Regions from separate parts of the Nonomuraea sp. NPDC047529 genome, predicted to be linked through region 2. Evidence: riboswitches for the same ligand, from Rfam matches in the RefSeq annotation. Region 2 holds a riboswitch; the other holds the start of a gene.
The links. Region 2 has a riboswitch for glycine ahead of gcvT (glycine cleavage system aminomethyltransferase GcvT). Riboswitches for the same ligand answer to the same signal wherever they lie in the genome.
Positions count from the first base shown of each region.

Region 1: it holds a riboswitch for glycine, as region 2 does, so the genes downstream of both, gcvP (aminomethyl-transferring glycine dehydrogenase) here and gcvT (glycine cleavage system aminomethyltransferase GcvT) in region 2, are expected to answer to the same signal.

Region 1 is NZ_JBEYTJ010000025.1:114,877-129,404, forward strand. Features, by position in the region: gene ABZ815_RS32955 (GNAT family N-acetyltransferase) at 1-671, shown strand, start outside; gene ABZ815_RS32960 (hypothetical protein) at 697-2,331, opposite strand; gene ABZ815_RS32965 (CDP-alcohol phosphatidyltransferase family protein) at 2,499-3,080, shown strand; gene ABZ815_RS32970 (mannose-1-phosphate guanyltransferase) at 3,085-5,589, shown strand; gene ABZ815_RS32975 (FHA domain-containing protein) at 5,852-6,364, shown strand; gene ABZ815_RS32980 (MerR family transcriptional regulator) at 6,388-7,014, shown strand; gene ABZ815_RS32985 (bifunctional nuclease family protein) at 7,147-7,617, shown strand; gene ABZ815_RS32990 (MerR family transcriptional regulator) at 7,765-8,385, shown strand; glycine riboswitch at 8,434-8,530, shown strand; gene gcvP (aminomethyl-transferring glycine dehydrogenase) at 8,697-11,528, shown strand; gene ABZ815_RS33000 (hypothetical protein) at 11,655-12,455, shown strand; gene ABZ815_RS33005 (hypothetical protein) at 12,473-12,829, opposite strand; gene ABZ815_RS33010 (alpha/beta family hydrolase) at 12,912-13,547, shown strand; gene ABZ815_RS33015 (DUF5999 family protein) at 13,504-13,701, opposite strand; gene ABZ815_RS33020 (TetR/AcrR family transcriptional regulator C-terminal domain-containing protein) at 13,900-14,460, opposite strand.
Region 2 is NZ_JBEYTJ010000003.1:318,751-333,278, forward strand. Features, by position in the region: gene ABZ815_RS08005 (ABC transporter ATP-binding protein) at 1-365, opposite strand, end outside; gene ABZ815_RS08010 (response regulator transcription factor) at 473-1,123, opposite strand; gene ABZ815_RS08015 (sensor histidine kinase) at 1,123-2,247, opposite strand; tRNA gene ABZ815_RS08020 (tRNA-Leu) at 2,544-2,626, opposite strand; gene bcp (thioredoxin-dependent thiol peroxidase) at 2,732-3,205, opposite strand; gene ABZ815_RS08030 (DUF3618 domain-containing protein) at 3,357-3,689, shown strand; gene ABZ815_RS08035 (amino acid deaminase/aldolase) at 3,717-4,910, opposite strand; gene ABZ815_RS08040 (DUF6286 domain-containing protein) at 5,123-5,701, shown strand; gene ABZ815_RS08045 (hypothetical protein) at 5,701-6,213, shown strand; gene ABZ815_RS08050 (hypothetical protein) at 6,420-6,557, shown strand; gene ABZ815_RS08055 (L-serine ammonia-lyase) at 6,612-7,988, opposite strand; gene gcvH (glycine cleavage system protein GcvH) at 8,048-8,437, opposite strand; gene gcvT (glycine cleavage system aminomethyltransferase GcvT) at 8,434-9,519, opposite strand; glycine riboswitch at 9,554-9,653, opposite strand; glycine riboswitch at 9,674-9,771, opposite strand; gene ABZ815_RS08070 (M28 family peptidase) at 9,985-11,358, opposite strand; gene ABZ815_RS08075 (M4 family metallopeptidase) at 11,439-13,733, opposite strand; gene ABZ815_RS08080 (gamma-glutamyl-gamma-aminobutyrate hydrolase family protein) at 13,956-14,528, opposite strand, start outside.

The sequences.
Region 1 (14,528 bases), on a different contig from region 2:
CGGGCGGGTTCGCGGTGCTCGACGAGCGTTACCCGATGTCGCACGACGACAACAGGCTGATCGTCTGGAGCGGCGCCCCCGGGCCGGTGCTCGCGGCGGCCGACGAGCGGCTCGCCGGGCTCGGCCACCGGCTGGTGTGCGTCGACGACGACCGGCAGGGGCAGGAGTTCCGGCCCGCGTTCGGCGCCGCCGGCTACCAGCACGAGACGAACGTCGTCATGGCCTTCCACGGCCCCCGCCCCGCCGCGCCCGCCGCCGCCACCGAGCGGCTCGACCTGGCCGAGCTGGTGCCCGTGCTGCGCGAGGAGTGGCGCGAGTCGCTGCCGCAGGCGGAGGAGGGCGTGGTCGAAGGGCTCGCCGCGCGCGCTGCGGCCCGCCCGGCCGGCGCCGACCTGGTCGAGTTCCACGCCGTACGCGCCCCCGACGGGCAGGTCGCCGCCCGGGCCGACCTCTACGTCCACGAGGGCGTCGCCCAGATCGAGAACGTCTACACCGGCGAGCGCCACCGGGGCCGGGGCTTCGCCCGCACGCTGCTGACCGCGCTGCTCGCCGCCACGGCCGGCGCCGAGCTGACGTTCCTGGTCGCCGACGCCGACGACTGGCCGCGCGAGTTCTACGGCCGGCTCGGCTTCGTCCCCGTGGGCCACACCCACGCCTTCCTGCGCACCTGACCCTTCCGCGAAGCCGGCGGCCCGGTCAGGCGCCCACCGAGCGGGCCAGGGCCACCGCGGCGGGGCCCAGCAGGGCCAGCACGGCTCCCGACAGCGCGTGCACGACCGTGTACGCCAGCAGCGGCGTCCCGTTCCCCGACATCCGCCGCACCGCGCCCAGGACGGTCGTCAGGCCGTGCTGCCCGGTCACCGCGCCGAGCACCAGCGGCGGCGGCAACATCATCAGCTTGGCCCCCATGGCCAGCGAGATCACCACGGGCACCGCGGCCGTGGCGACCGCGCCGAGCGCCACCTGCCAGGCGTGCCGCCCCACCAGCTCCACCGCCGCCGGCCCCGCCGACAGCCCGAGGGCCGCCACGAACACGCCGAGCGACACCTCGCCCACCACCCGGGCCGCGCCCGCGTCGTACTGCCCGAAGCGGGCCCGTCCCGCCCGCGCCCGGCCGAACACCAGCCCGGCCACCAGGCAGCCGATCGACACCGTGAGGCCGCCCGCCACCCCCGCCACGAGCCCGGCGACGAGCCCGGCGGCCAGGTAGACGACGTCGGCCCGGCGTCCGGCGTCCGTCCGCGCCCCGAGCCAGGCGGCCGCCCGGTCCACGTCCCGTGTCATCCCGGTCACCCGCACCACGTCACCGGCGCACAGCTCCGTGCCCGGCCGGACCGGCAACCGGCACCCCACCCGCGTCACCTCGCACACGTGCAGGTCCTGCACCCCCTGGCCGGACAGCCCGGCGCGCAGGTCCCGCACGGTCGCCGGCGGCCGGCCCGCGAGCGTCACGTCGGCCACCTCCAGGTCCAGGTCGAGCTCCCGCCCGCCGGGCACCTCGGGCCCGACCACCGCGCCCGCGTTGACGACGTCCTGCCGCACGCCCACGACCACGACCTCGTCGTCCCGCTGCAGCAGCGTGTCCGGGCCGAACGGGATCGGCCGGCCGTTCCTGCGCAGCCGCTCCACCGAGACGCGGGTGCCCATCGCGATCTCCGCCTGCCCGACGGTCCTGCCCTCGCCGGTGGTGACCTGGTGGGCCTTGCCCAGCACCGCCGGCGGCGGCGTCTCCTCCGCGCCGTCCAGCCGCCGCCACAGCGCCGCGGCCTCCTCGCCGGGGTCGAACCGCAGCACCGCGGGCGCGGCCCGGCCGGTCAGCAGCGCGATCGTGACCAGGGCGAAGAGATAGGACAGGACGTACGCGGGCCCGAGCGCGCCCTGCGCGACCCCGGCGGCCTGCAGGGCGTCGGCCGACGTCCCCAGCGCCACCGGCCCGGCCGCCGCCCCCGCGATCAGTCCGGCCGTGGTGCCCGGATCCAGCCCGAACGCGTCGGCCACGAGCGCCGTGACCGCCAGCGCCCCCACGACCTCGGCGACCGTGAACCACAGGTACCGCAGGTTGCGCCCGGCGAACGCCGCGAAGAAGGCGGGCCCGAGGGTGTAGCCGAGGGTGAAGGCGAAGATCGCGAAGGCGATCACGCGCACCTGCTGGTGGACCGTGACGCCGCCGGTCAGCAGCCCGACGGCCAGCGCCGCGGCCAGCGTCCCGGCCACGCCTCCGAGCGCCACCCCGCGGAACCTGATCCGGCCCAGGGCGAACCCGAGGGCCAGGCAGAGGAACAAGGCGATCTCCGGCGCGCCCCGCAGCACGCCGGACTCCCAGGGCCACATCCGATCCCCCCAAGCCAGGCCGGCACCGCGGGGGGATCGATCACCCAGCCTTTTCCCGCCGTCACAAGCCGCGAAACGCCCACTCCTCCCGCCCCGTCCTCCCCGCGTGCGGGGAATGGTCGCTGGTGGGGCGTCTGTGCCGGAGTTCCACGCAGTAGGGTCTCTGCGTGAGCGAAACTTCCGCCGAGGACCGGATCTGGACGGTTCCCAACCTGCTGAGCTTCCTGCGCCTCCTGGGCGTCCCCGTGTTCCTCTGGCTGGTCCTGGGCCCCCGGGCGGACGGGTGGGCCATCGGCATCCTCGTCGTGGCCGGGTTCACCGACTGGCTCGACGGCAAGATCGCTCGCGCGTTCAACCAGACCAGCAAGCTCGGCCGGGTGATCGATCCGGCCGCCGACAAGCTGTACGTCTTCGCCACCATCCTGGCGCTGCTGCTGCGGGAGGTCATCCCGTGGTGGCTGGTGGCCGTCATCGTGGCGCGGGAGCTCTTCGTCGCCTGTTCGTTCCCCGTACTACGCAAACACGGCTATAAGGCACTTCAGGTGCATTTCCTGGGCAAGGCCGCCATGTTCAACCTCATGTACGCCTTCCCGCTGCTCTTCCTCGCCTCCCACACCGGGTGGTATGCCGAAATAGCGCGAATTGCCGGGTGGGCCTTCGCGTTGTGGGGCACGGGCCTGTATTGGTGGGCAGGGATCCTGTACGTGGTGCAGGTGCGCCAACTCGTAACCGCGACCACGAAGGAGTGATCGGGTGAAGGCGGTCGTCATGGCGGGCGGGGAGGGTACTCGGCTGCGTCCGATGACTGCCAACCAGCCCAAGCCCCTGCTTCCCGTGGTCAACCGCCCGATCATGGAACACGTCCTGCGCCTGCTCAAACGGCACGGCATCACCGAGACGGTCGTCACCCTCCAGTTCCTGGCCGCCCTCGTGCGCAACTACTTCGGCGACGGCGACGAGCTGGGCATGAACCTCCAGTACGCCACCGAGGACCTGCCCCTGGGCACCGCGGGCAGCGTCAAGAACGCCGCCGACCGCCTCCGCGACGACCGCTTCCTGGTCATCTCCGGCGACGCCCTCACGGATATCGACTTATCCGACATGATCCGTTTTCATCGCGAAAATTCGGCTCTTGTCACCATCGGCCTGAAACGCGTCCCCAACCCGCTCGAATTCGGGATCATCATCCTCGACGAGAACGGGCGCGTGCAGCGTTTCCTGGAGAAGCCCACCTGGGGCCAGGTCTTCTCCGACACCGTCAACACCGGCATCTACGTCATGGAGCCCGAGGTCCTCGACGCCGTGGCCGACGGCGAACCGGTCGACTGGTCATCAGACGTCTTCCCCGCCCTCCTGGAACGCGGCGCCCCCATCTACGGCTACGTCGCCGACGGCTACTGGGAGGACGTCGGCACCCACGCCAGCTACCTCAAGGCCCAGGCCGACGCCCTGTCCGGCCGGGTCCGCCTCGACATCGGCGGCTTCGAGCTCTCCCCGGGCGTCTGGGTGGCCGACTCCGCCACGGTCGACCCCGACGCCGTCCTGAAGGGCCCGCTGCTGATCGGCGACTACGCCAAGGTGGAGGCGGGCGCCGAACTGCGCGAGTTCACCGTGCTCGGCAACAACGCGGTCGTGCGTGAGGGCGCCTTCCTGCACCGCGCGGTCGTCCACGACAACGTCTACCTCGGCCCCGGCGCCCACCTGCGCGGCTGTGTGATCGGCAAGAGCACCGACGTCATGGGCGGCGCCCGCGTCGAGGAGGACGCCGTCATCGGCGACGAATGCGTCATCGAGGCCGAGGCGTACGTCTCCAGCGGCGTCAAGGTCTACCCGTTCAAGACCATCGAGGCCGGCGCGGTCGTCAACACCAGCGTCATCTGGGAGTCGCGCGGCCAGCGCAACCTGTTCGGCCCCCGCGGCGTCAGCGGCCTGGTGAACGTCGAGATCACCGCCGAGCTGTGCGTCCGGCTGGCCGGCGCCTACGCCACCACCCTGCGCAAGGGTGCCTACGTCGTCACCTCCCGCGACTGCTCCCTGGCCGCCAGGGCGCTCAAACGGGCCGTGATCGGCGCGCTGACCGCCGCCGCGATCAACGTCCTGGACCTGGAGGCCGCGCCGCTGCCGGTGGCCCGCTTCCACACCGCCCGCGAGTCGGCCGCCGGCGGCATCGCCCTGCGCACCACGCCGGGCGACCCGCAGAGCGCCGACATCGTCATCATGGACGACCGCGGCGCCGACCTGCCCCCGGCCGCCCAGCGCAAGCTGGAGCGCGTCTTCTCCCGCCAGGAGTACCGGCGGGCCTTCCCCGGCGAGATCGCCGAGCTGCACTACCCGGCCAGGGCCGTCGAGGGCTACACGCACGAGCTGATGCGGGCCATCGGCGTGACCGGCGTCAAGGACATGAAGGTCGTGGTCGACTGCGCCGGCGGCACCTCCTCCCTGGTGATGCCCACGCTGCTCAGCCGGGCCGGCGTCGAGGTGCTCACCGTCAACGCCCGCCTGGACGACGTCTCGCCCACCGAGACGCTGGCCGAGCGCCGACGGGGCCTGCAACGCCTGTCGGAGCTGGTCAGCTCCTCGCGGGCGGCCTTCGGCGTGCGCTTCGACCCGGTCGGCGAACGCATCGCGCTGGTGGACGAGACCGGCCAGCTCATCAGCGAGGAACGTGCCCTGCTCGTCGTGCTGGACCTGGTGGCGGCCGAGCGCAGGGGCGGCCGGGTGGCCCTGCCGGTCACCACCACGCGCGTCGCCGAGCAGGTCTGCCGCTTCCACGGCGTGCAGGTGCAGTGGACCTCGACCGCCCTGGACGCCCTGACCTCCGCCGCCCAGGGCCCCGACATGATCTTCGCGGCGGACGGGCGCGGCGGGTTCGTCGTGCCGGAGTTCAGCCCGGCCATCGACGGCCTGGCCGCGTTCATGCGCCTGCTGGGGCTGGTGGCCCGCACCCGGCTGTCGCTCAGCCAGATCGACGCCAGGATCCCCGAGGTCAAACTGCTCCGGCGGAGCGTCCCCACCCAGTGGGCGGCCAAGGGCGCGGTCATGCGCTCGGTCATCGAGGCGGCCGAGGCCGAGCCCGGCGGCTGGCGCGTGGACACCACCGACGGCGTGCGGGTCGCCCGCGACGACGGCTCGTGGGTGCTGATCCTGCCCGCCGCCGCCGAGCCCGTCACCGACCTGTGGGCCGAGGCCCCCGACATGGACGGCGCCCAGGCGTTGCTCGAACGCTGGGCCCGCGTGGTCGAACAGGCAGCCGTCTGATCACGTAGAGTAGCGAAAAACCCTTCGCACGCGATGTGCGCGCGGAGTGCCGCAAGATCGTAATGTAGAAACGCGCGGCGGCATGGACCACGGGGTGGGGGCGGCGGTAACTTTGTCAGCGTCCGAACCAACAGTCCAGCGCCCCGCCTTGACCTTTGCCGCTGATCAGCGTAAGTTGCGGCATTCGCAAACTTGAAGAGCGAAGGCAGGCGCGTCCCCAGCACCGTCGCCGCGTCTTCGCGGTAGGAGGCCGAGCCGATCGATGCCGAGCGTCTACTGCACGCAGTGCGGGCACGCCAACCCCGAGGATGCCCGTTTCTGTTCCCGCTGTGGGTCACCGCTGACCAGACCCGAGGTCGCCGGGGACACCACATCGACGATCTCGGTCGCGGGAATCGAGGCGTACGAGGCTGAGACAGGCGACATGCTCCTGGCCGAACGGGCGCTGGTCGAACAGCTCCCGCCCGGCACGGCGTTGCTCTCGGTGACCAGGGGGCCCAACCAGGGGAGCCGGTTCCGGCTCGACAAGGACCTCACCACGACCGGGCGCCACCCGGAGAGCGACATCTTCCTCGACGACATCACCGTCTCCCGCCGCCACGTCGAGTTCTACCGCCATCGCGGCGGCCAGTTCTCCGTGCGCGACGTCGGCAGCCTCAACGGCACCTACGTCAACCGGGAGCGCATCGAGGAGGTCCCCCTGCACTCCGGAGACGAGGTGCAGATCGGCAAGTTCCGCCTCGTCTTCCTGATGAGGGTCAACGCCGGCGCATGAGCTCACAGGCGGCACGCTCGCACATGAGCATCGGGGAGGTGCTCGCCCTGCTGCAGGGCGAGTTCCCCGACGTCACCGTGTCCAAGATCCGTTTCCTGGAGGGTGAGGGGCTCATCGAGCCCGAGCGCAGCCCCTCGGGCTACCGCAAGTTCACCCACCTCCACGTCGAGCAACTGCGTTTCATCCTGACCGAGCAGCGTGACCACTACCTGCCGCTGCGGGTGATCAAGGACAGGATGGCGGAGAGCTTCGGCCTTCCGCGCGCGGTGCAGCAGACGCAGGAGATCCGGTTCGACCGGGCCGAGCTGCTGGAGGCCGCCGGCATCGACGAGGAGACCCTCGCCGAGCTGGAGGACTACGGCCTGCTCGCCCCCGTGGCCAGGCGCTACGACGAGGAGGCGCTGAAGGTCGCGCGCAGCGTCGGCGCCCTGGCCCGCTTCGGCCTGCACGCCCGCCACCTGCGCGCGGTCAAGGCCGCCGCCGAGCGGGAGTGCGGCCTGGTCGAGCAGACCGTCGCGCCCATACTCAAGCGGCGCGCCCCCGGAGCCATCGGCGAGGCCGACGAGGCCGCCAGGGAGCTGTCCCAGCTCCTGCTCGACCTGCACGCCTCTCTGGTGCGCAGCGGGGTCAGGTCTGTCCTGGGCCGCTGAGGGCACAGAGCTGGAAGGCCGGGGCACATTCCAGGCCTGCCGGGTGTTACGTTGAAATGCATAAGCGTGTAGCAGAAGCGACCCAGTCAACAGCTGTGCCGGGCGACCGGCCGGTCGAATACGGAGCAGCCCGTGTTGCAGATGGAGGTCGTGGGCGTTCGAGTTGAGATGCCCACAAATCAGCCGATCGTCTTGCTCAAGGAGGCACACGGGGAACGGTTCCTTCCGATCTGGATCGGCATGACCGAGGCGACCGCGATCGCCCTGGCGCAGGCCGAGGAGCCGCCGCCCCGGCCGCTCACCCACGACCTGTTCAGGGACGTGCTGAGCGCGCTCGGCGTCGGGCTGCGCGCGGTCAACATCGTGGCCCTGCGTGACGGTATCTTCTTCGCCGACCTTGTGTTCTCCAACGGCGTGGAGGTGAGCGCCAGGCCGTCCGACTCGATCGCCCTGGCCCTGCGCACCGGCGCCCGCATCTTCGCCAGCGAAGAGGTGGTCCAGGAGGCCGGTGTGATCATCCCGGACGACCAGGAGGACGAGGTGGAGAAGTTCAGGGAGTTCCTTGACACGATCACTCCCGAGGACTTCGGCAGGGCGGGGTAGGTATTTCAGTGCATTTACGCTTCACGACGCGCCGAGCCGGATCGTTGACTGAGCATGGTCACGGTCCTACGGTGCAAGTGAAACCCGTGGTCGCCCTTTACGAACCCCCAGATCAGGCCGCGGGATGAGAGAAAGCCGGAGGTCCGCGTGGCGGTCAGCAGCGGCGAGGGAAAGACGGCCGGCCAGGAAGATCCGGTGCGGCGCGAGAGCGCGCGGCAGCGTGCCGGAGAGCAGGGCCTGCTCTTCGACGAGCAGCCCACGACGCTGCCCGCCGACATCGGATACCGCGGGCCCACGGCCTGCTCGGCGGCCGGCATCACCTACAGGCAGCTCGACTACTGGGCGCGTACCGGCCTGGTGGAGCCCACGATAAGAGCCGCGCACGGCTCGGGTTCGCAGCGGCTCTACAGCTTCCGCGACATCCTGGTGCTCAAGGTCGTCAAGCGGCTGCTCGACACGGGCGTGTCGTTGCAGCAGATCCGCACCGCGGTGCAGCACCTGCGTGACCGCGGGGTCGCCGACCTCGCGCAGATCACGCTCATGAGCGACGGAGTCAGCGTCTACGAGTGCACCTCGGCCGACGAGGTGATCGATCTCCTCCAGGGCGGGCAGGGCGTGTTCGGCATCGCGCTCGGTCGGGTCTGGCGCGAGGTCGAGGGCTCCCTCGCGGAGCTGCCGGGGGAACGGGCGGCGGTCGAGGACAGCGTCCCGGCCGACCATCCCACTGACGAGCTCGCCAAGCGGCGTCGCGCACGCCGCACGGGGTGAGCTGAACCGCTGAACACACCGTAGTAATCTAGGACAGAGTAAGGCTGACGACCCCGTGCGGGAGAGTCCCTGGGCTTCGGTCCTGGGGCGCCGAAGGAGCAACCCTCCCCGGAATCTCTCAGGCATCCCGTACCGCTCGGGCGAGGCAACTCTGGAAAGCAGGTGCGTCCGCCAGGCGCACCTCACCGACGGTGCAAGCCCCACGGCGGGGTGAAGCTCTCAGGTCGCGATGACGTCGCGCTGACAGAGGGGGAGATCCGGCACTCGCCCGCGCCCCGGCGCCGGTCTCCACGCCTCAGGAGGCAACCTCCATGACCGACCTGTCCGCTCCGCCGTTCTCGTCCCGGCACATCGGCCCATCGGAGTCCGAGCAGCAGCGCATGCTCGAGGCCGTGGGCTTCGAGTCCGTCGGCGATCTGGTGGCCGTGGCCGTCCCCGAGGCCATCAGGGCCAAGGACCGGCTCCAGCTCCCGCCCGCCGCGAGCGAGACCGAGGCCATCGCCGAGCTGCGCGAGCTGGCCTCCCGCAACCGGGTGCTGACGTCCATGATCGGACTGGGCTACTACGACACCGTCACGCCCGCCGTCATCCGGCGCAACCTGCTGGAGAACCCGGGCTGGTACACCGCCTACACGCCGTACCAGCCGGAGATCTCGCAGGGCCGCCTGGAGGCGCTGCTGAACTTCCAGACGGTCGTCTCCGACCTGACCGGCCTCGACGTCGCCGGCGCCTCCCTGCTGGACGAGAGCACCGCCGCGGCCGAGGCCATGACGCTGGCCCGCCGGGCGGGCAGGTCCAAGAGCGACGTGTTCGTCGTCGACGCCGACACGCTGCCCCAGACCAAGGCCGTGCTGGCCACCCGCGCCGAGCCGCTCGGCATCACGCTGGTCGAGCACGACCTCGACGGCGACCTGCCCGAGTGCTTCGGCGTGCTGGTGCAGTACCCGGGCGCCTCGGGCCGCCTGCGCGACTTCCGCGACGTGGCCGCCAGGGCGCACGAGGCGGGCGCGCTCGTCGTGGCCGCCGCCGACCTGCTGGCCCTCACGCTCGTGGCCGCCCCCGGCGAGCTGGGCGCCGACATCGCCGTCGGCTCCTCCCAGCGCTTCGGCGTCTCCTTCGGCTTCGGCGGGCCGCACGCGGCCTACATGTCCGTACGCGAGGGCCTGCAGCGGCAGATGCCCGGCCGCCTGGTCGGCGTGTCGGTCGACGTCGACGGCGACCCCGCCTACCGGCTGGCCCTGCAGACCCGCGAGCAGCACATCCGCCGCGAGAAGGCCACCAGCAACATCTGCACCGCCCAGGTCCTGCTGGCCGTGATCGCCGGCATGTACGCCGTCTACCACGGCCCCGAGGGCCTGCGCCGGATCGCCCGGCGGGTGCACCGGCACGCCGTCGCGCTGGCCGGCGGGCTGCGCGAGGCCGGCCTGGAGGTCGTGCACGGAGAGTTCTTCGACACCGTGCTCGTCCGCGTGCCCGGCCGGGCCGCCGAGGTGGTCGCCGCCGCCGCCGAGCGGGGCGTCAACCTGTGGCAGGCCGGTGACGACCACGTCTCCGTCGCCTGTGACGAGAAGACCGGCGCGGCCGAGCTGGTCAAGGTGTGGGCCGCCTTCGGCGTCGAGCGCGCGGACGCGGACGTGGACCTGGCGGCCGACGCGCTGCCGGCCGACCTGCTGCGCGAGTCGGACTTCCTGACCCACCCGGTCTTCCACAGCCACCGCTCCGAGACCGCGATGCTGCGCTACCTGCGCAGGCTCCAGGACAAGGACATCGCGCTCGACCGTTCGATGATCCCGCTCGGCTCCTGCACGATGAAGCTGAACGCGACCACCGAGATGGAGCCGATCACCTGGCCGGAGTTCGCGGGCGTGCACCCGTACGCGCCGGAGGCCCAGACCGAGGGCTACCGGGACCTCATCGGCACGCTGGAGGGCTGGCTGGCCGAGGTGACCGGCTACGACGCGGTCTCCATCCAGCCGAACGCGGGCTCCCAGGGCGAGTTCGCCGGCCTGCTGGCCATCCGCGCCTACCACCAGGCCAACGGCGACACCGAGCGCGACGTGTGCCTGATCCCGTCCTCGGCGCACGGCACGAACGCGGCCAGCGCCGTCATGGCGGGCATGCGGGTCGTGGTCGTGGCCTGCGACAGCGACGGGAACGTCGACCTGGCCGACCTCGACGCCAAGATCGCCAAGCACCGCGAGCGGCTGGCCGCGATCATGGTGACGTACCCGTCCACGCACGGCGTGTACGAGGAGTCGATCACCGAGGTCTGCGCCAAGGTGCACGAGGCCGGCGGCCAGGTCTACGTCGACGGCGCCAACCTCAACGCCCTGGTGGGCCTGGCCAAGCCCGGCGAGTTCGGCGCCGACGTGTCCCACCTCAACCTGCACAAGACGTTCTGCATCCCGCACGGCGGCGGCGGCCCCGGCGTCGGTCCGGTCGCGGTCCGCGGCCACCTGGCGGCCTACCTGCCCGGCCACCCGCTGCGCGACGGCGGCCCGGTCGGCCCGGTCTCGGCCGCCCCGTACGGCTCGGCGGGCATCCTGCCGATCTCGTGGGCGTACGTGCGCATGATGGGCGCCGAGGGCCTCACGGCGGCCACCGAGCAGGCCATCCTGTCGGCCAACTACCTGGCCAGGCGGCTGGCCCCGCACTACCCGGTGCTCTACACCGGCCGCGGCGGCCTGGTGGCGCACGAGTGCATCGTGGACCTGCGCCAGATCACCAAGGAGACCGGCGTCACCGTCGACGACGTGGCCAAGCGCCTGATCGACTACGGTTTCCACGCGCCCACCATGTCGTTCCCGGTGGCCGGCACGCTGATGATCGAGCCGACCGAGAGCGAGGACCTGAACGAGCTCGACCGGTTCGTGGACGCCATGATCGCCATCCGCGGCGAGATCGCCAAGGTGGCCTCCGGCGACTACGACAAGACCGACAACCCGCTGCGCAACGCGCCGCACACGGCCGAGTCGGTCACCGCCGACGAGTGGCCGCACCCGTACTCGCGGACCGAGGCGGCCTACCCGCTGGCCTCGCTGCGCGAGGGCAAGTACTGGGTGCCGGTGCGCCGCATCGACCAGGCGTACGGCGACCGCAACCTGGTGTGCTCCTGCCCGCCTCTTGAGGCGTACGAGGACTGATCCCGCAAGCGGGTCCCCGCCCGGGGGCCCGCTTCCGGCGCGGCCCAGTCCCACACCGTCAAGTGAGCAGACATGATCGCGACGAGCCGTTAGGCTCGGTGCGATCCGTCGCCCGAAGGAGCTCTCTTGACGTTCTCAGAGCTGGAGACCCCGCCTCTCGACACCGCCCGCCGCCTGGCCGAGGGCGGCGACCTCGACGGTGCGGCGGCGATACTGACCGAGCTGGTCGCCGACCCCGACAGCCCCGACCGGGCCCAGGCGGCCGTGGGGCTTGCCGTGGTGCTCGACGAACGCGGCGACACCGACGCCGCCCGCGCCGCGGCCCGCACCGCGCTGGCCACCGGCCATCCCGAGTACGCCGCCCAGGCCGCCTGCCACCTGGCCCAGGGCTTCGAGCGTGAGGGCCGCGACGACCAGGCCAGGGCCGCCTGGCAGGCCGTGCTCGGCGTCGGCACGCCGGCCTACGTGCCGCTGGCCCACCTCGCGCTGGCCCGGCTGGCCGGCAGCCCGCAGGAGGCCGACAAGGAGCTGCGCGCCGCCTTCGACGCGGGCATCGACGTGGGCGACGCCGAGGCCACCGCGCACGCGGCCCGCCAGCTCGCCGAGACGCTGCTGGAGCACGGTGATCCGGGCGAGGCGGCCGGCCTGCTGCTGGACGCGCTGGAGTTCGCCCCGGCGCGGGAGCTGCCGGGGCTGCGGGTGCTGCTCGGCATCGCGCACCTGGAGCTGGCCTGCGCGGAGTTCGCCGAGGCCGTCGAGAGCGGGGCCGACCCCCAGACGGGAGCGCTGGCCATCGAGCTGCTGGCCCGCACGCTGCCGCTGCGCGGGCGCACCGAGGACGCCGGCCAGGTGTGGACCTACGGCCTCGAACACGAGGACGAGACCATGGCCGCCGAGGTGCGGCTGCGCTTCCACCGCGACGCCTGACCCGGCCCCCTGAGGGCTCAGCCGCGCCGCATGATGGCCACGGCGGCGGCCACGTTGATGGCGACGATGGCCAGCCACGTGATGGTCAGGCCCACCAGGCCCGAGTTGCCGACCGCGATGGCGGTCAGTGGGATGCCGAGGCCCATCGAGCCCAGCGCGACGGGGATCATGGCGGCGCCGTTGCCCTGCCGCTGCCGGGGCTTGACCGGGGCCACGCCGTGGCCGCCCAGCTCGGCCTGGACGCGGGCGGCGATGGTGGCGTCGAGCCGTTCGACGAAGGACTCGACGAGCGCGGCCTCGTAGTCGGGGCCGAGGTCGCGGCGGGCGTCGAGGGTGGCCTGCAGGTCATCGCGGATGGGGCGCATCTCTGGCATGAGAACCATCATGGCGGTTGTGCGGCGCGCCGTCATCGTACCTGGGGGCCAACGGCGCATCCTCCCCAGGTACGGTGCTGCCATGGAGATCATGACTCCGCGGGGGCCGGCGCTGGTGCAGGTCGAGGAGGCGGCCGAGCCGCGGCTGCTGCTGGTGCTGACCCACGGCTCGGCCGGGGGAGTGGACGCGCCCGATCTGCTGGCCGTCCGCGACGCCGCGCTCGGGGCGGGGGCCACCGTGGCCAGGGTGTCGCAGGCGTTCCGGGTCGCGGGGGCGCGGGCGCCGGGCTCGGCGGCCAGGCAGGACGAGGCCTGGGAGATCGTGCTGGGCGAGCTGCGCGCCAGGTGGCCGGGGCTGCCGCTGGTGCAGGGCGGCCGGAGCAACGGCGCCCGGGTGGCCTGCCGTACGGCCTCGGCGGTGGGCGCGGCGGCGGTGGTGGCGCTGGCCTTCCCTCTGCACCCGCCGGGCAAGCCGGAGCGTTCCAGGGCCGAGGAGCTGCGCGGGGCCGGGGTGGACGTGCTGGTGGTCAACGGGGACCGGGATCCGTTCGGAGTGCCGGATCCCGCCGACTGCGCCCGGCTGGTGGTGCTGCCGGGCGAGGGCCACGACCTGAAGCGGGACCCCGCCCGGGTGGGCGAGGTCGTGGCCCGGTGGATCGGTGGTTACGCCGCCGTCAGGCGGCGCCCACCAGGGGGTCGGGCCGGTGCGGCGCGATGACGGTGCCGCTGGGCAGGAGCTCCCCGGTGTCCTCGAACAGGACGACGCCGTTGCAGAGAAGGCTCCACCCCTGCTCGGGGTGGCATGCGAGGGTGCGTGCTGCCTCGCGGTCCGGCGCCTCGGCAGACGGACAGGCCGGGTCGTGCGGGCACATCGGCGTGCCTCCGATATCTCGTGGGTGCTCCCGGGAGAGGGACGGGAGCGGCTCGGGTTTGTTGTTCTGGCAAGTGTGCGACGTGCGTCACACGGTCCGACATAGCCCGTTCGGACTGTTACAGGAGGATCCCCCGGTCGTGTGACCTTCGACACAGCGTGCCTTATGCAGGATAACGGGCCAAGCGCGACACGCGCACTACGTTTGCAACCCCTTGAGCAAAGCGTCGAGCCCTCTTTCGAAGTCCACATCAGCCCTTTCGTCCCGCCTGACCCATTCATCAACTTCTGGGTCAGCCCATCCTGATTGCTGGACTTCGACCGCCACGCTGCCGAACACGAACGCCCGCAACGCCCGTACGGCCTCCGGGGCGTCGCCCAGGCCTCCGTCGGCGAGCTGTTCGGTCTGCTCCCTGATGGCGACGGCGGTGGCGCCCTTGGGAGGCTTGGTCAGGGCCAGCGCGAGCACGCCCGGATGCTCGCGCAGCAGTTCCCGGCCCGCCCGGCACCACGCCCTGGCCGTCTCCTGCCAGGTGGCCGCCTGCTCCACGTGCACCGACGTGACGTGCTCGGCCAGCGCGTCCATGAGCGCCTCCTTGCCGCGGGGCAGGTGGTGGTAGATGGCCATGGCCTCCACCTCCAGGGCGTCGCCCAGCCGGCGCATGGTGAGCCGGCGCAGCCCCTGGCTGTCGGCGATGTGGAGTGCGGCCTCGATGATGCGCTCGCGGGAGAGTGGGACGGGAGGTCTCTTTGCGGGCATGGTGATCATCTTACTGGGCGGCCCCGCCCGTCGCCCGGTGTTCGGAGGCGGTGTCGGACGGCGTACCC
Region 2 (14,528 bases):
ATGTCCAGGGGCAGCCTGATGTTCTGCTCGGCGGTCAGCGTGGGCAGCAGGTTGAACGCCTGGAAGATGAAGCCGATCCGCTCCCGGCGCAGCAGCGTGAGCTGCCGGTCGGCCAGGCCGGTCAGCTCCACGTCGCCGATGTGCACCGTGCCCGAGCTGGCGGTGTCGAGCCCGGCCAGGCAGTGCATGAGCGTCGACTTGCCGGAACCGGACGGGCCCATGATCGCCGTGAAGGCGCCGGTCGCGAAGGCCACGTCCACGCCGCGAAGGGCGTGGACCCGGGCGTCGCCCTGGCCGTACACCTTGGTCAGGGCCTTGGCCACCACCGCGGGCGGGGCCGCGCGCCGGGAATCGGTGAGGGTCACTTTCACTCCTTGTCGCAATTTCTCGTCGCGACCAACGCTAGGAGTGGAAAGTTCAGGATTTGTGGGCCCTGAGGAGGGACTTCGTGTAGGACCTCAGACGACCCCCGTCAGCCTTTCGGCCGATGCGAGGGGACGACGAGCCCCGCCTCGTACGCGTACACGACCACCTGGGCCCGGTCGCGCAGCCCCAGTTTGGCCAGCACCCGGCCCAGATGCGTCTTCACGGTGGCCTCGGCGACCTCAAGGCGGTTCGCGATCTCCATGTTGGACAGGCCGCGGGCCACCATGAGCAGCACCTCCCGCTCGCGCGGGGTCAGCTCGGTCGCCGCGGGCAGCTCCTCCACCGGCAACTGGGCGGCGAACCGGTCCAGCATCCTGCGCAGCGTGCGCGGCGAGACCACCGCGTCGCCCGCGTGCACCTGCCTGATGGCGTTGACCAGGTCGGCGGGCGGCACGTCCTTCAGCAGGAACCCGGCCGCGCCCGCCTTGATCGCGGCCAGGGCGTACTCGTCGAGGTCGAACGTGGTCAGGATGAGCACCTTCGGCCCGTCGATGTGCCTGGTGGCCTCGACGCCGTCCATGCGCGGCATGCGGACGTCCATCAGCACGACGTCCACCTCGACGCGTTCCAGCAGCTCCAGGGCCGCCACGCCGTCGCCGGCCTCGGCCACCACGTCGATGTCCGGCTGGGCGCCGAGCACCATCCTGAACCCGGCCCGCAGCAGTTCCTGGTCGTCGACCAGCATGACCCTGATCATCACGCCGCCCTCGCCGTCGGGAGCCGGGCCAGCACCTCGAAACCGCCTCCGGTCAGGGGGCCCGCCGAGACCGCGCCGCCGTACATGCCGACGCGTTCGCGCATGCCGATCAGGCCGTGCCCGTCGGGGCTGCGTGGCGCGGCGGCGCCCCGGCCGTCGTCGGTCACCCGGACGACCAGCTCGGGGCCGCCGTAGTCGATCTCGACCCGCGCGTGGACGTGCGGGCCGCCGTGCTTGAGCGCGTTCGTCAGCGCCTCCTGGACGATGCGGTAGACGGCCAGCTGCTGCCCCTCGGGAAGCTCGCCGGGCACGCCGCCGATGCGCAGGCTGGCCGGGACGCCGGCGCCGCGCACCAGGTCTTCGAGCTGTCCCAGGCCGGGTTGCGGGGTGTAGTCGGTGTCGTCGTCCTCGCTCTCGCGCAGCACGCCCACCATCCTGCGCATCTCGGCCAGGGCCGCCCGCCCGGTCTTGGAGATGTTCCGTACGGCCAGCCGGGCCTGCTCGGGGTCTCTGTCGAGGGCGAAGCCGGCGCCGTCGGCCTGAACCACCATCACGCTGACGTTGTGGGCCACCACGTCGTGCAGCTCCCTGGCGATCCTGGTCCGCTCGGCCGCCGCGGCCATCCTGGCCTGCTGGTCGCGTTCGCGCTCGGCGCGTTCCGCGCGTTCCTCCAGCCCTTCGAGGTAGCGACGGCGGGTGTTGGCGTACAGGCCGGCGAGCCAGATGGTGATGACGAAGATCGAGCCGCTGAAGAACATGCCGAAGGTGGTCGCGGACCAGTTCACCAGCGCCAGGAAGATCCCCAGCTCGGCCACCAGCCCGGCCGCCAGGGCCCACCGGAAGGGGCGCTCGGAGGCGACCGTCCAGAGCGCGACCATGACCGCGAGGTTGGCGGGCAACGGGTCGATGTGGGCCAGCCACTGCCCGAAGGAGATCAGCGTGATCGCCGCGTACGCCTCCAGCGGCCTGCGCCGCCACAGCAGCGGCGCCAGCAGCAGCACCGAGAGCGCCACGTAGCCCGGCACGCCCAGGTACCTGCTGCCCTCCACCGGGGTGAGCGAGGCGTAGGGAATCGCCAGGAGCAAGCTGAAGACGGCGAGGGGGGCGACCCGAAGGACGCTCACCAGCCCGCCATGGCGCGTCGACCACGCCCGTACCCTGCCGAACACATCATCACGATATGTAAGCCCCGCCCGGGGTTTGTCCGCCTCAAGGGGGAAGTCGTCGTACGACCCAGGTCTTACATGGGTCTTACGGGGGACCCGGCATGGTGGTTCATGGGAGCGCCCCTCGCGGGCGGTAAAGGGAGATCGTGATGGCGGATCATGATCGAGACGCGGGTCGCGCGGTGAAGAGGAAGCACCGCGCGACCCGACCTCCCGGGCGGCGCGACCTTCTGAGCCATCGCCGCTGGCGCGTGTGCGGGCGGGGGGACTCGAACCCCCACAGTGTCTCCACCAACAGGACCTAAACCTGCCGCGTATGCCATTTCGCCACGCCCGCCGATCCCGCCGAGGCGGGCTGGGAACAGCTTAGCGCTCCGGCCGTGGCCGGGCAGCCTTCCGCGACGACCGCGGGCCCCTTGCGCGCGGGGCCCGCGGGACGGTCTCAGGCCAGGCCGAGCTTCTTCTTGAGCGAGGCCACGTGCCCGGTGGCCTTCACGTTGTAGAGCGCCTGCTCGATCTTCCCGTCGGCGTCGATCACGAACGTCGAGCGGATCACGCCGATCATCTCCTTGCCGTAGAGCTTCTTCGGGCCGTACGCGCCGTACGCCTGGTGGACGGCCAGCTCGGGGTCCGACAGCAAGGGGAAGGTCAGGGCGTCGCGGGCGACGAACTTGGCCAGCTTCTCGGGCTTGTCCTTCGACACGCCGAGGACGACGAAACCCTCGCCGGTCAGCTGGCTCAGGTTGTCGCGGAAGTCGCAGGCCTGCTTGGTGCAGCCGGGCGTCATCGCGGCGGGGTAGAAATAGAGGATCACCCTCTTGCCGCGAAGGCTGTCGAGGGAGACGGTGCCGCCGTCGGCGGTGGGTAGCGTGAACTCGGGCGCGGCGTCGCCGGGCGCGAGCTTGGTCTCTGTCATGGGCCCTCCTGAGTTCTCCCGGCAAACCTACCGGCCTGGCCGCTGTGCCGTACGGCACGCCGACCTGACAGACTGATCACGACCAGAACGGACGGAGCTCGCGACGGACCGCGTAGCGGGCGCGACCACGCGTACGGTCGGAAGGAGAGCCATGGCTGACACCGATCCAGACGAGTTGGAGCGGCGGATCGCGCGCACGCGCGCGGAGTTGGCGCAGACGGTCGACGCCATCGCCGACCGGGTGAGCCCCAAGCGGGTCGCCGAGCGTACGGTCGCCGATGTCAAGACCAGGGCGGGCCACTTCGTGGCGTCCGTGGGGGACGCCCTCGGGGTGACCGCCCGCCCGGTCGACTACGGCGACAAGCCCGAAGGGGTGTGGGACGACGAGCAGCCCAACCTGGCGCCGGTGCTCATCGGCGTCGGCGCGGTGCTGGTCGTCGGCGCGGCGATCGTCCTGTTCCGGCGCAGGCGCCGCCGGCGCTGACGTCCGGGGCAAGGGCCGGGGACGGGGTCAGAGGAACGTCCTGCCCTCGCCCCGGTACGTGGGCACCGACTCGGTCACGGTGTCGCCGTCCACGAGGTGGAGGGTGTCGAAGCGCTCGCACATCTCGCCCGCCTTGGCGTGCCTGAACCACACCCGGTCCCCGACCCGCAGCTCCTGGGCCGCCTGGCCCAGCAGCGGGGTCTGCACCTCGCCCGCGCCCTCGTCCTGCGCGTACCGCAGGCCGGCGGGCAGGTACGGCTGAGGCAGGCGGCTCGGCCCGGGAGGGCCTGAGGCGAGGTAGCCCCCGCCCAGCACCGTCACCGTGTCCGGCCCCGGGCGGCGGACGACCGGCAGCGCGAACAGGGCCGCCGGACGGCCGCTGAAACGCCGGTAGAAGTCGAACAGCCGCGGGTGGAAGAAGCCCGAGCCGGCGGCGACCTCGGTGACCGCCTTCTCCCTGACCGTCGTCTCGATCGAGCCGGTGCCGCCGCCGTTGACGAACTCCAGGTCGGCGATCTGGCGTACGGCGTGCACGATGCGGCCGCGGCGGACGATCAGCTCGCGGGCCGAGCGGGCCTGCATGAGCCGTACGACGCGGGCGAAGGCGGCGTTGCCCGGCGGGTCGTCGCCGACCCCGGCGATCTGCGCCTCGTAGGCCATGACGCCCACCAGCCGGAGCCCGGGACGCTTGGCGATGGCCGTGGCCAGGTCGGCGGCCTGGTGGGGCTCGCGTACGGGGGAGCGGAGCGCGCCGGCCCGGAACTTGCCGCCGAGCGCGACGTAGCCGGCGTCCACGTCGAGGGAGAGCCGCAGCTCGGCCCTGGGGTGCACGCCGGACACGGCCTTCTCGACGAAGTCGAGCTGCTCGCGGGAGTCGACGGTGATCGCGATCTCGGCGGCGACCCGCGGGTCGGCGGCCAGGGCGGCGAGCGCGTGCCGGTCGGCCGTCGGGTAGGCGACCAGGATGTCGGTGAAGCCCTGGCCGGCCAGCCAGAGGGCCTCGGGGAGGGTGAAGGCCATGATGCCGCGGAAGCCGTCCATGGCCAGGATGCGTTCGAGGACGGCGCGGCTGCGCACGGACTTGCTGGCCACCCGGATCGGCTTGCCCGCGGCGCGGCGTACCAGGTCGGCCGCGTTGGCCCGCATGGCCGCCAGGTCGAGGATCGCGAAGGGCGGTTCGAGCGCCGCGGTGGCGCGGTCGTAGCGCTGGCGGTCATCCATGGCAGCAGGGTAACGGCATATCGGGCGAATGAATATGAGGGGGGTTCATATTCATTGGCGGCCCGGTGCGGCATGGGCGGGGGCCCGGACGGCCGGGGAGGTTCACATTCCTTGGTGCGGCCGTAATGATCGGGCAAATGGGCGGCGAGGGCGCGGACGTGGGCCCGGCGGACCCATGTACGTCTGTCGTTGTGATGACCACGCTTCAGCAGATGGTGCCCGCAGCCATCACCGCCCAGCACACCGGGCTGCGCAGGGCGAGAAGGGCGCTCAGACCGGCCCGTACGCTGCCGGGCGCCCTCGTCGCCCTCTTCCTGGCCGCCGTGCTCGGCGCGACGACCGCCGAGGTCGTGACGTCGCTGCTCGGCAAGCCGCTCGGCTGGGTCCCGGTGAACGAGGCGATCGAGCTGGCCGGCGCGCGGACGTGGCCGCAGGTCTCCTTCGCCGCGCTGCTCACCGCCGGGGCCGGGCTGCTGATGTTGCTGCTCGCGATCGTGCCGGGACGTTCCAGGACGGTCCCGGTCGAGACGTCCGACCCGCTGATCGTCATCGGCATCACCCGCGCCGGGCTGCGCCGGACCCTGCGCTCGGCCGCCCAGAAGGTCAACGGGGTGGAGCGGGCCCGCGTACGGCTGCGCCGGCGCACCATCGAGGTCACCGTCGTGACCGGGCCGGAGAGCTCCGGCACGATGCTCCGGCAGGTCGGCACGGCGGTCGGCGACCGGCTGGCCGGCGTCGGCACGCTCGGCACCGGCGAGGTCGTCGTCCGGCTGCGCAGGAAGGGCGTGTGATGCGGCAGTACACGGGCAACCGCGTCGGCCTGGCCCTGGTCGGGCTCACCCTGCTCGGCGCGGGCGGCTACGGCTGGCTGCGCGCCAAGGGACTGCTCTTCGACCTGCCGCGCAACGCCAAGGTCCTGCCCGCCGAGTTCGCCCGTACGCTGGCGGCCGACCCCTGGACGTTGTGGCTGCTGGCCTTCGCCCTGCTGATCCTGTCCATGCTGGCGGTGCGCTGGCTGGTGCTCAGCCTGGGCTGGGGCCGCCGGGGCGCGGCCAGCGGCACCGGCACGGCCATGCTGTGCGTGGGCCTCAAAGGCGTGGACGGCCTGGGCCGGGCGGGCGTACGGGCCGCCGACAACGGCCTGCGCGTCGCCCTGACCTGCCCCTCCGACGCGGACGTCGGCGCGGTGGTGACCAAGCTCGACCAGGACATCGTCGGCCGCATCCGCCGCGAGGTACGCGACGACGAGACGCCGGCGGTCGTCCGCGTCCACGTCCGCCGCCAACCGGCCGAGCGCCGCTGACCACTCAGCCGGCTGCTCGTCCTTGCGGGAAAAGCTCGTCCCTGCAGAAAAGGAAGGCGCGGACCAGCGCCTTCGTCGTCGAATCCGATCGGGAGGTCGTCATTCACCGCATCATCGGCGCTTTCGCCGCCGCAGCTCTCGTACTCGCCCTCGGCGCGCCCGCCGCCCACGCGGAATCTGCCGACGGCTTCCCGCTGATCCCCTGCATGACCGGGGCGGACGGCCAGATGCACTGCGTGGGCGAACACCTGCCCGGCCTGCTGGCCCAGGCCCTCAGCCCCGCGTTCGGCCTGATCTGCGTGAACGGGCACACCACCACGGTGATCTGCCGCTCGTCCGCCTGAGACACGGTTGGAGACAGGCCCGGGGCCCCTCCCACGCGGAGGGGCCCCGGCGCGTCAGCACTCGATCACGTTGACGGCCAGGCCGCCGCGTGAGGTCTCCTTGTACTTGTCCAGCATGTCGCGGCCGGTGTCGCGCATGGTCTTGATGGCCTTGTCCAGGGCCACGTAGTGGCGGCCGTCGCCGCGCAGCGCGATCCTGGCGGCGGTGATGGCCTTGTTGGAGGCCACGGCGTTGCGCTCGATGCACGGGATCTGCACCAGCCCGCCGATCGGGTCGCAGGTCAGCCCCAGGTTGTGCTCGATGCCGATCTCGGCGGCGTTCTCCACCTGCTCGGGGGTGCCGCCCATGACCTCGGTGAGCCCGGCGGAGGCCATCGAGCAGGCCGAGCCCACCTCGCCCTGGCAGCCGACCTCGGCGCCGGAGATCGAGGCGTTCTCCTTGAACAGCACGCCGATCGCGGCCGCCGTGAGCAGGAAACGCACCACGCCGTCGTCGTCGGCGCGAGGGACGAACCTGGTGTAGTACGTCAGCACGGCCGGGATGATGCCGGCGGCGCCGTTGGTGGGGGCGGTGACGATGCGGCCGCCCGCGGCGTTCTCCTCGTTGACGGCCAGGGCGAACAGCGCCACCCAGTCCATCGCCTGCAGCGGGTCCTTCTCGGCCGACTCGGACTGAAGCCGCCGGTGGAGCTGGTTGGCCCTGCGCTTGACCTTCAGGCCGCCGGGCAGCACGCCCTCCTTGGTGATGCCGCGCCGCACGCACTCCGACATCACGCGCCAGAGGTCGAGGATGCCCGAGCGGATCTCCTCCTCGGTGCGCCCGAACGCCTTCTCGTTCTCCAGCATCAGCGCGGAGATCGACAGGCCGGTGTTCGAGCAGTGCTTGAGCAGCTCCTCGCCCGAGGCGAACGGGTAGGGCAGGACGGTGTCGTCGGGCTTGATGCGGTCGGCGCCCGTGGCCTTCTCGTCCACGACGAAGCCGCCGCCGACGGAGAAGTAGACCTTCTCGCGCAGGGTCTCGCCGTGCTCGTCGCGGGCGGTGAAGCGCATGCCGTTGGGGTGCTCGGGCAGGGAGATCTTGCGTTCGAAGACGAGGTCCTGGCCCACGACGAAGGGGATCTCACGGGTGCCGAACAGCGTGACCGTGCCCGAGGCGCGCATCTCGGCCAGGCGGGCGTCGATGGAGTCGACGTCGACCAGCTCGGGCTTCTCGCCGGACAGGCCCAGCAGCACCGCCTTGTCGCTGCCGTGGCCCTTGCCGGTCAGGCCGAGCGAGCCGTACAGGATGACCTCGACGCGGGCCACGCGGGGGAGCAGGCCGTCGTCGTGCAGACCACGGGCGAACTTGTGCGCGGCGGCCATCGGGCCGCCGGTGTGGGAGCTGGACGGTCCGATGCCGATCTTGAAGAGGTCGAAGACGCTGATCGCCATTGATGGGCGCCCTTCAGTTCAGGAAGTGCCGGGGCCCGCCGCGGGCCCCGGCGTTGGTGTCAGGACTCGCCTGAGGTGAGCGCGGTGTACTCCTCGGCGGACAGCAGGTCCTCCGCGTCGCCTTCCATGCGCACGCGGAACATCCAGCCGTCGCCGTACGGGTCGCTGTTGGCCAGGGACGGGTCGTCGACCACGGCCTGGTTCACCTCGACGATCTCGCCGCCGACGGGCGAGTAGATCTCGCTCACCGACTTGGTGGACTCGACCTCGCCGACCGAGTCACCCGTCTCGACGGTCGAACCGACCTCGGGGAGCTGCACGAAGACGACGTCACCAAGAGCCTCGGCGGCGAAGGCCGTGATGCCGACGGTCACGGTGATGCCGTCGTCCACGCCCGACACCCACTCGTGCTCCTTGGTGTAGTTCAGGTCGTCAGGGATGTTGCTCACTTGTTCCTCCTGTAGAAGGGCAGCTCGACCAGGTCCATAGGTTCTTGGCTGCCCCGGATGTCCACGGCCAGACCTGTGTCGACCCCGGCGTCCACGTAGGCCATCGCGATGGGCTTCCCCAGGGTCTGGGAGGGCGCACCGCTGGTGACCTCGCCGACGACGGCGCCGTCGCGGGTGACCGGGTAGCCGTGACGCGGCACCCGGCGGCCCTGGGCGACCAGGCCGACGAGGCGGCGGCGGGGCTGGTCGTCCTTGACCGCCTCCAGCGCCGCCCGGCCGACGAAGTCACCGGGCTTGTCGAATTTCACCACTCTGCCCAGCCCCGCGTCGAACGGGGTCAGGTCGGAGCTCAGCTCGTTGCCGTAGAGCGGCATGCCGGCCTCCAGCCTGAGGGTGTCGCGGCTGGACAGACCGGCGGCCTTGAGCCCGTGCGGCTCGCCGGCCGCCTCCAGGGCGCGCCAGAGCGGCACGGCGTCCTGGTTGGCGACGAACAGCTCGAAGCCGTCCTCGCCGGTGTAGCCGGTACGGGCGATGAGCGCCTGGCGGCCGTCGACCTGGCCGGGCAGGCCCGCGTAGTACTTGAGGCCGTCGAGGTCGGCGTCGGTGAGCGTGGCCAGGATCTCCTGGGCCCTCGGGCCCTGGATGGCGATGAGGGCGTACTGCTGGGAGCGGTCATCGACCACCGCGTCATACGACTTCGTACGATTTTTCAGCTCTTCTAGGACCTTGTCGGAGTTCGAGGCGTTGGCCACCACCATGAACTCCTCGTCCGCCAGCCGGTAGACGATCAGGTCGTCGAGCACCCCGCCGCGCTCGTCCACGATCATCGTGTACCTGGCCCGGCCGGGCGCGAGCGCCGACAGGTGGCCGACCAGCGCGTAGTCGAGGGCGTCTGCGGCCTGCGGACCGGTCAGGAAGATCTCACCCATGTGCGAGAGGTCGAACAGCCCGGCCGCCTCGCGTACGGCTTTGTGCTCCGCCGACTCGCTGCCGTACCGGAGCGGCATGAGCCACCCGGCGAAGTCGGTCAGCGTGGCGCCTAGGGCCTCGTGGACGTCTCGTAGCGGCGTAGGTCGGGACATTTGTCGCACCTCAGGACAGGATTGGATGCCAGCATCCTCCCCCTCTGTCATGGATGCCTGAGAGCTTCGCCCGAGTTTTACCGGACTTTCACCTTCGGCGAGGCCCCCAGGGCCTGCTTTCCAGAGGTCACCTCCCCGTAAGAACGCCTTACAGGGCTGCCGCGCGGTCCTTTGCCTTGAGAGGTTCGCGGGGAGGGCTTGCTCCTTCAGGGACCCTGACCGGATGTCAGAGTGCTCTCCCGCACGGTTTCGCCGGTGATGTCCGTCAGCCTAGTGCCGACATGGGGGTGTTGTCGCGCTTCGCCCCTGGATCTCGCCGGCACACCGCACGCAGCGAAAAGCGGCCGCGGCCCCGGAGAGGCGGGGCCGCGGCCGCGTTGGTGGCCGCGCGCGAGCCGGTCATGGCAGGTCAGCTCGCACGCGGCAGCCTGGACGCGGACCGGCGCGACCCGGCCCGCGTGGGGATCAGGCGCGCGCCCAGAGGGCGGGCACGTTCGGCGGCTCCCAGCCCGGCAGGCTGGTGTGCGCCTGGAGGCAGCGGTAGCTGACCCCCTGGTAAGTGACGACGTCTCCGGCCGTGTACGACTTGTAAGCCGTCCAGGTGGTGCCCTGGCCGTCCCCTCCGACGGTCAGGGTGAAGGAGGCGGAGTGGTCCGCCGTCGCCCCGTCGCCGTTGATCCCTATGGTGTACGTCCCCGCCGCGGCGCCGCCGGTGGTGGCGACCGTGACGGTGGACGACTGGCCCGCCTGGATCGTGGACGGGCTGAAGGAGACGGTGACCCCGCTCGGCACGTTCCCGGCGGAGAGCGCGACGCTCTGCGCCTGGCCGGACGTGACCTGGGTACTGACCGCCGCGGTAGCCGACTGACCGGCCTGGACCGATGCCGACGACGGGGTCACCGAGATCGAGTAGTCGTTCTCCGTGGGCGTGCTGGTGCCCACGGCGAGCTTCCATATGGCGTACGCGATGGCGTCGGAGTTGCGGTCGAGCGCCGTGGTGTTGATGGCGCTCGGGTAGCTGTCGCACGCGCTGTGGTAGCAGCGGTCGAACGCCTGCCCGGCCGAGCCGCCCCACTTGGCGGCCTGCGCCGAGCTCTTGACCGCCCCGGCCCCCGTGGCCAGGCCGCCGACCCGGACACCGGCGCTCTTGAAGGAGGCGTGGTCGCTGCGGCCGTCGCCTTCCCTGTCACCCTCGGTCTGCAGGCCGATGGTGGCGAAGTAGTCGTTGAAGGTCCGCTGGATCGCCGCGTCGTCGTCGTAGACGAAGTAACCGGCGTTGGTCGAGGCGATCATGTCGAAGTTCAGGTACACCTCGACGCCGCTCGCGCCGCCGTTCTGCACGTAGTACCTGGACCCGACCATGCCCGCCTCTTCGGCGCCCCACCAGCCGAACCGCACGTGCTTGGTGAGCGTGGGCCTGCGGGCGGCGAGGGTGAGGGCGTTCTCCAGGAGCGCGGCCGAGCCGGAACCGTTGTCGTTGATCCCGGGGCCGGCCGCGACGCTGTCGAGGTGGGCGCCGAGCATCACGGTCTGGTTGGCCGGGCCGCCCGGCCAGTCGGCGATCAGGTTGCTGCCGCCGCTGAAGCTCTGCACCCGGGTGGTGAACCCGGCCGCGTCGAGCTTGCCCTTGATGTAGTTGATCGAGGCGGTGAAGCCCGGCCTGCCCGAGGCGCGGTTGCCGCCGTTGCTCGTGGCGATGGACTGCAACTGGCTCAGATGCGCCGTGACGTTCGAGACGGGGATGTCAGGCGGGGGGTCGGCGGCGGCGCCGGCCGGTCCGGCCGGCGAGGTGAGGGTCAGGGCCAGCGCGGCGGTGGCCGCGGCGCCCAACCTGAGCATGGCGTTCACGATCTGTGGCTCCTGAAGGGGCTCAAGGGGGCTGGGCGGCCACCCCGGCGTGGCCGCCCAGGTCGTGCGACTTAGACCGGCTGCCAGAGGGCAGGGGTGTTGGGCGGCTCCCAGCCCGGCAGGCTGGTGTGCGCCTGGAGGCAGCGGTAGCTGACGCCCTGGTAGGTGACGGTCTGCCCGGCCGTGTAGGCCGTGTAGGTCTGCCACGTGGTGCCCTGGCCGCCGCCCACCGTCAGGCTGAAGGAGGCCGAGTGGTCGGCGCTCGCGCCGTCGGCGTTCAGGCTGATCGTGTACGTGCTGGGCGTCACACCGCTCGTGGTCGCGAACGTCACCGTGGACGACTGCCCGGCGGTGATCGTGGACGGGCTGAAGCTGACCGTCACGCCCGAGGGCACGTTGCTCGCCGACAGGGCGATGCTCTGCGCCTGACCGGCGGTGACCTGCGTGCTGACCGTGGCGGTGGCCGACTGACCGGCCTGGACCGAGGCCGACGACGGGGTCACGCCGAAGGAGTAGTCGTTCGGCGAGCTCTGCCCGATCTGCAGGTTGTAGGTGGCCTGCCGGTCGACGTCGGTGCCGTCGGCCGTGATCGCGATGGAGTGGCTGCCCTGCGGGCTGCTCGCCGAGGTGCTGATCGTCAGCGTGGAGCTCTGACCGGCGGTGATCGTGGCCGGGCTGAACGAGGCGGTCACGCCGGCCGGCAGGGTGCCGGTCCGCAGGGTGATCGACTGCGCCGAGCCGCCGGTCACGGTGGTGCTGACCGTGGTCGTGGTGCTCTGGCCCGGCGTGACGCTGCCGGAGGCCGGGTTCAGGTTGACCGAGAAGTCGTTGCTGCCCTGGGTGCAGGTCGGCTCGCCGGACTGGGCCCGGACGCTGACGCCGTCCCAGGCGTTCTTGACCACGTTGAACTCGGTGCAGCTGCCCGGGTACAGGGTCTTGGCGGCCTGGAGGGTGGCGACCCTGGCCTTGGCGTGCGTCCACGGCTGGGTCTTGTTGTTCAGCGCGGACATGAACACCTCACCGGCCTTGCGGATGCCGATGCCGGTGATCGCGGCGCCGTTGTCGCACCGGGTGCTCGCGGGCTTGCCCGAGGGGTTGGTGCCCTCGGCCACGAGGTAGAACCAGTGGTTCTGCGGGCCGGCCGCCGCGTGCACCTCGGTGTTCGGGATGGAGGTGCTGTAGCAGTTGGGGTGGCTCAGGGCCGACGGGTTGTACATGTTGCGGATCGGCCCGGACCCGGAGAGGTTGACCTCCTCGCCGACCAGGTAGTCCGGCGGGTCGTTCGGGTTGTTGGCGTACGCCTCGGTCAGCGCGCCGAAGATGTCGCCGGTGGACTCGTTCATGCCGCCGGTCTCGTTGCCGCTGCCGGAGCCGCCGCTGGTGAACTGGAAGATGCCGTGGCCGAACTCGTGGCCGACGACGTCCATCGACGTGAGCTGCTGGGAGTTGGCGGAGTTGTGGCCGAAGGAGCCGTACTGGCCGTTCCAGTAGGCGTTGACGTCGGCCAGGCCGACGCGGGCCGGGTAACCGCCGCCCTGGCCGTTGATGCCGTTGCGGCCGAGCCAGGCGCTCAGCATGTCCCATTCGCGCTGCGCGGCGTACAGGGCGTCGACGCAGGCGGTCTCCAGGTTCGTGCCCGAGCCGTTCCCCCAGGTGTCGGTGGTCTTCGTGTACGGCGAGCCGTTCTGGCCGCCGCACGCCACGCCGCTCCTGCGGGGGTCGCGCATCGTGTACGAGGGGCTGGTGTCGATGGTCACGGTGCCGACGTAGTAGCTGTTGCCGGTGCCGTCGCGCACCTCGTCCCACTCGTCGATGACCTTGCCGGTGAGGGCGTCCACGTAGACGTGGAGCTTGCTCTCGTGGCCGGTGGCGTTGGCGCCGGTGACCAGGACCTCCCAGGCCAGGCGCGGGGCCGTCGTGGTGGCGTGGACGGACAGCACGGGCGTGGCGACGGTCTCGACCCTGGCCACCTTGGCCCTGGCCGTCACCGCGGCCTGGGCGGCGGTCACCTTCGCCTTCGTGCCGATCCCGATCTTCGTGCGCTGTCCGGTGGTGACCGTGTCGACCACCGCGCCGGACGCGTCCGTGGTGACGACCACTTCGCCGCCGTACACGGGCAGGCCCGCGTGCTTACGGGCGTAGGTCAGGTACTGCAGACCGCGGACGCCTTCGACGGTCGACGTCAGCGTGAACGTGTCCTGCTCGGATGCCAGCAATGCCGCCGAGTCGGCCTGGATCGCGTTGTGTGCGGTGGCGATCGCGTTCCTGCGGTCGTCGGCGGTGGGAGGATCGGCCACCTGCGACGCTTGGGCTGTGGCGCTCGTGGCGCCCACCAGCGAGCTGGTGGTCAGGGCTAGCGCGAGCATTGCGGCAGCCCCCAACCTGAGTTTGGGGTTCACTCTCTGGCTCCTCAGGGGGGTGTGGAGTGGAAGAGCCCCGGCCGGCTGGGGATGAACACAGGGTGACACCGGGATGGCGCGACCCGGTACCCAACAAGTTTCCTATAACGCGGTGATATGGCCCCCTGAGCTGGGATTTCGTGCCGTTTCAGGCCGCAGAAAAGGTAAAGAAGCTTTCCAGTAGGGGGCTCAGCAGGCCGCCGTGAACGCCTCGAAGAGCGCCAGGCCGTCGCCCGCCTCCGGATGCCACTGGACCGCCACCGCGAACCCCTCGGAGCCGAGCTCCACCGCCTCGATCGTCCCGTCGCCGGCCGTGGCGGTGACCGTGAGCCCGGGGGCGAGATCGTCGACGGCCTGGTGGTGGTAGTGCGGGACCGTCACCGGGTCCGTGCCGAGCGCCTCGGCCAGGCGGCTGCCGGGGACGGGCGTGACCGGCAGGTGGCCGAATTCCCCAGGCGTGGGGGCGTGGCCGGTGTGCCCGGTCACGTCGGGCAGGTGCTGGTGCAGGGTGCCGCCGAGCAGCACGTTGAGCACCTGGAGGCCCCGGCAGATGCCCAGGAACGGCAGCCCCGCCTCCAGGGCCGCCGACAGGAGGGCGAACTCGGCCTCGTCCCGGAACTCCCGGACGTAGCCGGTGCGCTCGTGCGGGGCCCGGCCGTACCTGGCGGGGTCCACGTCGCCGCCGCCGGCCAGGACGAGACCGTCGAGCCGGCCCACGACCTGGGCGGGGTCGCCGGCCGGCGGCAGCAGCACGGGCTGCCC